One region of the Gallibacterium faecale genome, then DNA from elsewhere that is predicted to be linked to it. Evidence: riboswitches for the same ligand, from Rfam matches in the RefSeq annotation. Region 1 holds a riboswitch; the other holds the start of a gene.
The links. Region 1 has a riboswitch for thiamine pyrophosphate ahead of thiB (thiamine ABC transporter substrate binding subunit). Riboswitches for the same ligand answer to the same signal wherever they lie in the genome.
Positions count from the first base shown of each region.

Region 2: linked by a shared signal. The riboswitch ahead of PF272_RS12420 (ABC transporter ATP-binding protein) and the one ahead of thiB (thiamine ABC transporter substrate binding subunit) in region 1 are both predicted to bind thiamine pyrophosphate.

Region 1 is NZ_JAQIBB010000053.1:15,962-20,454, forward strand. It holds gene thiP (thiamine/thiamine pyrophosphate ABC transporter permease) at 1-1,572, opposite strand, end outside; gene thiB (thiamine ABC transporter substrate binding subunit) at 1,581-2,576, opposite strand; TPP riboswitch at 2,626-2,734, opposite strand; gene PF272_RS05295 (AEC family transporter) at 2,775-3,371, opposite strand; gene PF272_RS05300 (AEC family transporter) at 3,518-3,730, opposite strand; gene brnQ (branched-chain amino acid transport system II carrier protein) at 3,960-4,493, opposite strand, start outside.
Region 2 is NZ_JAQIBB010000123.1:26,978-31,470, forward strand. It holds gene tenA (thiaminase II) at 1-9, opposite strand, end outside; gene PF272_RS12415 (ABC transporter permease) at 26-781, opposite strand; gene PF272_RS12420 (ABC transporter ATP-binding protein) at 785-1,513, opposite strand; TPP riboswitch at 1,602-1,693, opposite strand; gene PF272_RS12425 (homocysteine S-methyltransferase family protein) at 1,844-2,737, shown strand; gene PF272_RS12430 (basic amino acid/polyamine antiporter) at 2,748-4,166, shown strand; gene idnO (gluconate 5-dehydrogenase) at 4,221-4,493, opposite strand, start outside.

The DNA of each region.
Region 1 (4,493 bases):
ATTCTGTTCCGTAAATAAGAAAATAAAGAAATAAAACAATAACAGCACCATTGCCGTCACAGCCGCACCATCACTTTGATAATGCCCTAACTGCCGATACAGTAATAATGGCAAAGAGGTAAAGCTATCACTACCAAATAACGCAATAGCCGTAAAATCTCCCAAAGAAATCGCTGCAGCTAATGCAAACGCAGCGCGTAAAGGTTTTAACAAAGTTGCTTTTTCGACAATTCGCCAACGTTGCCAACCGCGAAGATTCAGTGATAAACAAAGGCGGTGATAGTTGGTCATATTATGATAAAACGCTGGCGTTAATAGCTGTAAAGCAAAAGGCATCGCCACAAATGCATTACATAATGCCACTAATAAAAATAACACCACAATATTGGCATCAATTTGCCCTAACAATAAAAATAATCCCGTTGCTAACACTAATGTTGGTATCGCCAGAATAATCGTGCCTATGTTTAATAAGAGTTGGCTAGTTGTTTGTTGCCCTCGCCAATAAAGCTGCCGAGTCGTTAGTAATAAAGCCACTGCTAACATAATACAAAATGTCGCCGCAGTAGGAGCTAATAACAGCGAAAACATGATCGCTTGCCATAATTCAGCTTGCAGTAATTGCTGCCAGAATTGACGAGCGTTTAATCCAGCTATCAAGGTTTCTAATAATGGACTAACAATAAATAACGCCGCTATCAGTAGCACTAATCCATGCCACAGGCGCTGCCAGCGAGATAACGGCACTCGCCATTGTTGTTCACTGACATTCCCCATCTGTTGATAACGAGCAAAACGGCTATTAATCGTAAATAACAAAAAACAGAATACAAACTGCAAAATAGCTAATAACGCCGCAGTTTCAATCTCAAAATCAAAGGTAATTGCTTGATAAATCGCCACTTCTAAGGTGGTATATTTTGGTCCACCACCTAGCGTTAACACGATTGTAAAACTGGTAAAACAGAGCAAAAAGATTAAGCCAAATAAACTGAAACAGATTGGGCGTAAAAAAGGTAACTCTACCCAACGGAAAAAATGCCAGCCACGTAGATTTAATTGTGCGGCCAGTTTAAATTGGGCAGGAGAAAGTTGTTGTAAACGTTGATGTAATACCTTAGCACTTAACGGAATATTAAAAAATAAATGAGCTAATAGAATTCCTGTTAAGCCATAAATATCAGGTAATTGTAATTGAAACAGGCGTAAAACTTGGTTAATCCAACCATTAAACCCATAAATTCCTAAAATGCCAAATACTGCTACTAATGCAGGTAACACATAAGTGAGTGAAAAGATTTTTAGTAGAATATTTTTGCCAGAAAACTCCAAGTAAAATAAGGCTCTAGCAACAAGTAATCCTAAAATAACCGATAAAAATGCAGATAACCCTGCCTGATAAAAACTAAAATAGATGACTTGGTGTAAATATTCATTGGTCAATAAACCTACCCATTGAGATAAAGCATTTTGTTGCAATAATTGCCAAAGGCTGCCGCCATAAATGGCAGCAAGCACACATAAAACACTAAATCCCGATAATAGGTAGGAAGATTGCCTAAGCCAACGCACGAACTTCATTATTTAGATAAAGCATTTTGCCAAGTCTCTAGCCAAGCTTTCGTTTGTTGGTGTGTTATTTTCGAAGTATCAATCGTTTTTTCAGATAATAGTTGTTGGCGTAATTGATCATAATGAGACTCAATCGGCGAATCAGTTACTGCAAACATCACATTACTTTGGCTAATAATTTTTTGTGCTTCCGGACTAATTAAGAATTGTAGGAATTGATCCGCCAATTTCGCCTGTTTACTTGCTTTTAATTTGGCCGCCACTTCAATTTGTAAGATGTTTCCTTCACTAAATACTGTTGCAGCATAATGATCATTTTGTTCATTTAATAGATGGTATAAAGGTGAAGTACGATAACTCAATACCAAATCTCCTTCCCCTTTTAAGAAAGCGCCGTATGTATCACTCCAACCTTTCCCCACAGTTACAGTATGCTGAGCAAGTTGCTGCCAAGCTTGAGCGACTTGATCTTGTGGATACACTTGATTCATCCAAAGCAATAAGCCACGCCCTACGGAACTGGTACGTGGATCTTGATAAATCACCCGTAAATCTTTTCTTTCGACTAACTCTTTTAACGTTGTTGGTGGTGTTGTTAATTTTGTTTTGTCATAAATAAAAGCATAGCTACCAAAGTCATACGGAATATAGGTATTACTTGTCCACTGCATCGGGAGTTTTAAACTAGACGTATCTACTGAAGTCGCTGCAAATAATTTAGATTGTTCTGCCGCTTCTAATAAACTTTGGTCTAGACCTAATGCAATATCCGCTTTACTGTTCTTCCCTTCTAAACGTAAGCGATTAAACATAGTGACACTACTATCAAAAGCAACAAATTTCAGATCACATTGGCATTGTTTTTCAAAAAGTTGTTCTAACTTTGGACCTGGTCCCCATTCAGAAGAGAAAGAATCGTAGGTATAAACATTTAAGGTAGTTGGTGCGGCAAATGAAACAGTGCTTACAGTTAAAGCACTGGCAAAGATAACTTTTTTTAACATAATTGGTTTCCTATTCCATAACATAACTGCAATGAACAGGATTTTGAATAGCTTGATGCTTCTCAAATCCCTCCGCTGCGACTAATCAGTTCAGGTTCGACGGGTATTATCTCAGCTCCATAATTATTATGCTTAATGGTGCACCCCGTTGAGAACGGGCATTACTATACGAGATCAGTATGGATTACACAATAAAAATTACATCCAATTTAATTGTTTAAGAATCACAATACCAATCGCTGAACTAACAATAGAACCCAATGTTGTAATCCCAATAATATTCGCCGCTGTTTTCGCATTACCGCCCATACTGCGTACCATTGGATAACTTGCTGCTGCAACTGGCGTTGCTGACATTAAGAAGATTACACCTAAACCAATACCTGTTAGCCCAAATAGACGAGCGACAATCACCAGAATAAAAGGCGCAATTAAAATACGTCCGATACTGGACTGAAAAGCTAATTTTGATGAGGGATCTAAGCCTTTAAAATCTAAGCTAGCGCCAGTACAAAGTAACGCTAGAGGTAGCGTCATTCGCGATAAATAATCGCCTGTACTCATTAATGAGTTTGGAATTGAAAAGCCAAACTTGCTGATAATTAATGCCACAACGATAGACAAAATTAATGGATTCTTCGCAATTTGTTTCGCAATATGTAATACACTTGGTTTGCCTGTTGTTGAAAGTGAACGGCTTAAGGTAATTACAGCTAAAATATTATAGAGGATGTAATCAATGCAGTATAAACCGAAGCGGAAGCAATTCCCTCTGTACCATAGGCATTCGCACATAATGATAGACCAATAATCCCTGTGTTACCTCGGAAAACACCTTGAACAAAAGTCCCTCTTTCTCGTATATCCGCCACATAACGAGCCGCAAACAACTCTGCTAAAAGAAACGTAATTAAACAGCCAACATACCCTGCCACAATAATTTATAATTGAGCGCCATAATCTGTTGGGTGTTGCACAATACTTAAAAACAATAATGCTGGCAAAGTAATATTAAAAACCAACTTTGAACCTTGTTGGCAAAATTGATCATTAATCATACCGATACGGCGTAAATAGATCCCCAAAAATAACATCAAGATATTGGGTAAGGTAACACTAACCGAGAATGAAATAGAACTAAGGAAGCCATCCATTATGATATTTCCTTGTTAATACATTGTTAAAATTAATATGCTAGAAAAATTTTAAAAAAAAAGAAAAGAGATAGATAGAAAGAAGATAAAAGCTGCATCTCTTAACTTAGATAGTTACTTATGTTATCACTATCGAAATGCAGCTTGAATTGGAAAATAACGATTAGTTAAATAATTATTATCTTAAATCACTCACAACCTAAATTACTTTAGGTCGTCTTTATTATCATTACGCTTTTTTACCGCTTAATTTCCCAACAATAATTGTCAGGATTAACATCACTAACACAGGAATCAACCAAGTTAAGCCTTCTTGATAGAATGGGAAGCGTTTTAAAATCGTTTCAACACTTTCTGGTAAAATTCCCATATTTTTTAAGCTATCACATAAACTAAACAGCGTAGTTAAAGCGATAGTCGCGTTATAACTCCAGCTGATTACTGGCAATTTCTTACGTAACAACTGTAATACTACCAACATAATAGCAACTGGATAGATCAGTAATAATGCTGGAATTGTGACTCTTAATAAGGTATCTAATCCAGTTTCTGAAATAATAATGGTTGCAATAGTAAATAAAATCACAAAGAACGGGTAATTTAAGCGGTGATAGAAACGTGAAAAATAATCCGCACACGCACTGGTTACACCGACTAATGTGGTTAAATTCGCTAACATCACAATACCACTCATAATCCATAATCCCGGCGCACCAAACAACGCATTGATATAACGAGAGAAGATTTGCCCACCATTAGTTGA
Region 2 (4,493 bases), on a different contig from region 1:
AATCGACATAATTTCCTCACAATAATTAACGTAATTGGTTTGCCCAAGGGAGAAAGTAACGCAACAATTTGTCGGTTAAGAAAAAGAACAGTAATGTGATAAACATCAACACAAACAACGCTGCAAACATTAAATCCACCTGCATTCGAGCATTGGCGTGTAACATTAAATAGCCCAAACCTTGATTAGAACCTACCCATTCGCCAATCACGGCACCAATCGGTGCTATGGTGACGGCAATTCGTAATCCAGATGCTAATGAAGGTAATGCCGCCGGCAAACGTACTCGCCATAAAATTTGTAATGGCGTGGCACTCATGGTTTTACTGAGTTCTAACCAGGTTGTTGGCGTATTGCGTAAACCGTCATAACAAGCTGCTGTCACTGGAAAATAAATAATCAAAATCGTCATTGCGATTTTTGAAGCCATTCCGTAACCAAACCAAAGCACTAATAAAGGGGCAATCGCAAATACTGGAATCGCTTGAGAAACAATTAATAAAGGTAATAACAAAGAGGAAAGCCAATTAGACAAGGAGAGCAATAAAGCGGAAAGTAACCCTAATAAAAAACCTAAGCAAAGCCCTAATAAAATTTCCAATAAAGTCACTTGAATATGTGCCAATAGTAAGGCAGTTTTTGATTGCAGTTGATCCAATACATCAATTGGTTTGGGTAACATATAGTGGGGTAAATCAAAAACAACCACTGTGGCTTGCCATAACAACAAAAGTGAACAGGACAATAAAAGCGATTTAATCAAAGAAGAAAAATGCTGCATTTATCATTCTCCTTGCTGTAATTGGCATAATAAGTGTTGATGTAATTGCCAAAATTCTGCTTGTTCTGGAGAACGTATTGTTGGCGTAATTGGCGGCGTTAATACCACTTGTCCTGACTGCTTTTGCAACACAAAAATCTGATCACAAAGCATTAATGCTTCTTGCGGATCATGGGTAATCAATAGTACCGTTTTGTTTGCTAATAATTGACGGGATAAGGTTTGCAGTTGTAATCGAGTCACTACATCTAACGCTGAAAAAGGCTCATCCATTAATACAATTTCGGCTGACTGCATTAATGTTCTCGCTAAGGCAACTCGTTGGCGTTGCCCTCCAGAAAGCTGATAACACGCCTTATCTCGATATTCCAACATATTGACTGCTTGCAGCAGTGTTTCCGCTTGTGCATAACTGGCTTTATTTTTGCGTCCCTGTAAATGCTGGATTAATTGCACATTCTCAATCACCGATAACCAAGGAAACAACCCATCATTTTGTGCCATAAAAGCAACTTGTTGTGTTTGTTTGTCTGTCTGTTGAAAAACAATTTCACCTGATTGAATTGAATCTTGCTCTAAACCAGCAATCACACGCAATAAGGTAGATTTACCTACCCCAGAACGCCCTAAAATTGCTGTCCAGTCGCCTTGCTTCAAACAAAAATTAAAATCAACAAACAACGCTTTCTTATCAAAAGCGAGGTTTAAGTGGCGAATTTGCACTGCGTTCATCGCTAGATCCACAATTAACAACGATCTAGATTACACACAAAGAAAATAGAATGGGTAAGAAAAATAGAAATAAATGAAGATATTTGAACTGTTTGCATAATTAGTTTCCTACGTCAGTGTTAACTGTATCAGGTTCACGGGTATTATCTCAGCTGCTCAGCAGCACCCCGACTAACGCTGTTTAATGTACAAGGAAACTTTAGAAAATACAACTTAAAATAGAGGAAAAACAGAATATAACTTTAGATTATATCTAATCAATTTAATTTACTTGTAATCTCTAATACCTATGCTAATTTAGCAGCCTTTTTGATTTTTTAGGAACAATTTATGCAATCTTTAATAATTCTTGATGGCGGTATGGGTCGTGAATTGCATCGCCGTAATGCACCTTTTCGTCAACCAGAATGGTCTGCCTTAGCGTTAATGGAAACACCAGATATTGTCCGTGATGTTCATGTAGACTATATCAACGCTGGTGCTAATGTGATTACAACCAATAGCTATGCGGTTGTGCCTTTCCATATTGGAGAACGTTTTTATCAACAAGGTGAACAACTTGCCGCTCGGGCAGGAAAAATAGCACAACAAGCCGTACAACAAAGTGGCAAATCTGTATTAATCGCTGGCTCATTACCACCTCTATTTGGCTCTTATCATCCCGATCTATTTAATCCAGAACAGGCAGAAACGCTTGCGAAGCCATTAATTCAAGGGTTATCTCCCTATGTTGATATTTGGTTAGCCGAAACACAAAGCAGCATTATTGAAATGCAGACTTGGCGCAAATTATTAGGCGATGATCCTCGTCCATTCTGGAGCTCTTTTACTTTAGATGATTCCGCTATGCAAACCGAACCTAAATTACGTTCTGGAGAATTAGTTGTAGATGCAGTAAAACAAGCCTTAGCATTAAAAGCGACCACGATTTCGTTTAATTGTAGCCAAATTGAAGTTATGGAAGCTGCATTACGCCAAGCAAAAACAGTTATCGATCAACAACCATACCCAGTTAATCTTGGTGTTTATGCCAACGCCTTTGAGCCACAACCAGAAGAGATGCAAGCGGCTAACGAAGCGATTGATGAAATTCGTCAAGATAGTACCCCAGAAAACTATCTATTTTGGGCTAAGAAATGGCGGGCTATTGGCGCTAATGTCATTGGTGGTTGTTGTGGTATTGGTCCTGAACATATTGCACAACTTGCCCAACACTTACGTTAATGGAGATAGTATGACAACAGCAAAAATCGGACTTTCTGCATTAACTGCATTAGTGATTAGTTCTATGATCGGTTCTGGTATTTTCAGCTTACCGCAAAATATGGCTGCTGTTGCAGGTTCCCAAGCCTTATTAATTGGTTGGCTAATTACTGGTGTGGGTATTATTTTCTTAGGCCTTTCATTTGCTTGTTTAGCGTCTTTACGTCCTGAATTAGATGGTGGTGTCTATGGCTATGCTCGAGCAGGATTCGGCGAATTAATGGGTTTTCTCTCTGCTTGGGGATACTGGCTTTGTACCACGATTGGAATTGTTGGTTATCTCGTGGTTGCCTTTGAAGCATTAGGTACATTTACTGATCAGTCTGACATTCTTATTTTTGGTAAAGGTAATACTTTATGGTCATTTATTGGTGCTTCTTGTATCGCTTGGTTAGTCTATGCTTTAGTCGCCAAAGGAATTAAAGAAGCTGCTGGTGTGAATTTAATTGCAACTATCGTTAAGGTTTTTCCATTACTGCTCTTTATTGGATTAGCCATTTACTTCTTTGACAGCCAACGTTTTTTTGCTGATTGGCAAGGACAAGGCATCATCACTGATGACCAACAACCTGCTACCTTAATTGATCAAGTTAAGAATACGATGTTAATTACCTTATGGGTTTTTACAGGTATTGAAGGTGCAGCCGTTTTATCTAAACACGCGCAACGAAGAAGTGATATCGGTCGAGCAACAGTTATCGGTGTCGTGATTACCCTATTAATGTATGTCGCAATTACGTTACTTTCTCAAGGTATCTTACCTCGTGCAGAAATCGCAGAAATGCCGAATCCATCAATGGCAGGCATCCTTACTTCAATGGTGGGTAATTGGGGAAAAGTGCTAATCACCTTTTGTTTAATTGTTTCTGTTTTATCCTCTTATTTAAGTTGGACATTATATGCTACTGAAATCCCACATTTAGGGGCTAAAAATGGTGTCTTTCCGCCTTCATTTACTAAACTAAATCAACATAATGTGCCTCACTTTTCCCTACTATTTACAACACTCACCGTACAACTCTGTTTATTTTTAGTTTGGAAAACGGGAAACAGCTACGAAACACTTCTGCTAATTTCCACCTCAATGATATTAATCCCTTATCTATTGGTCGGTGGCTTCTTATTAAAATATGCACTACAACACAACCTTCATTGGCGCTATAAACTTGTTGGAGGTATCGCTACTCTCTACGCGACATGGATTGTTTACGCTGCTGGAATTGAATACTTACTACTCTCTGTTCTCCTTTATTTACCAGGCGTATTACTATTTTTATATTCACAACGCAAATTCTCAGGTAAATGGCAATTACGAGGGTATGAAAAGATAGTATTGTTACTATTAATCATCCTAGCTATCCCAGCATTTTTGCAACAAATTGCGTTCTAACTACAAAAATGTCACTTCATTTAGATAGTGACATTTTTATAGATAAAATAACCCTTAGACCGCTGCTAACATACCACCATCAACAAACAACAGATGGCCATTGACAAAATCAGAGGCTTTTGAAGAAAGAAATACTGCTGCGCCAATTAATTCATCAGGATCCCCCCAACGATTAGCAGGTGTTCTTTGGCATAACCATTGAGTGAATTGCTGGTTTTCGACTAATGCTTTTGTCATTTCAGTCTTAAAATAACCAGGGGCAATACCATTTACTTGGATGTTGTATCGCGCTAGTTCGACACACGCGCCTCGTGTAATCATTTTTAC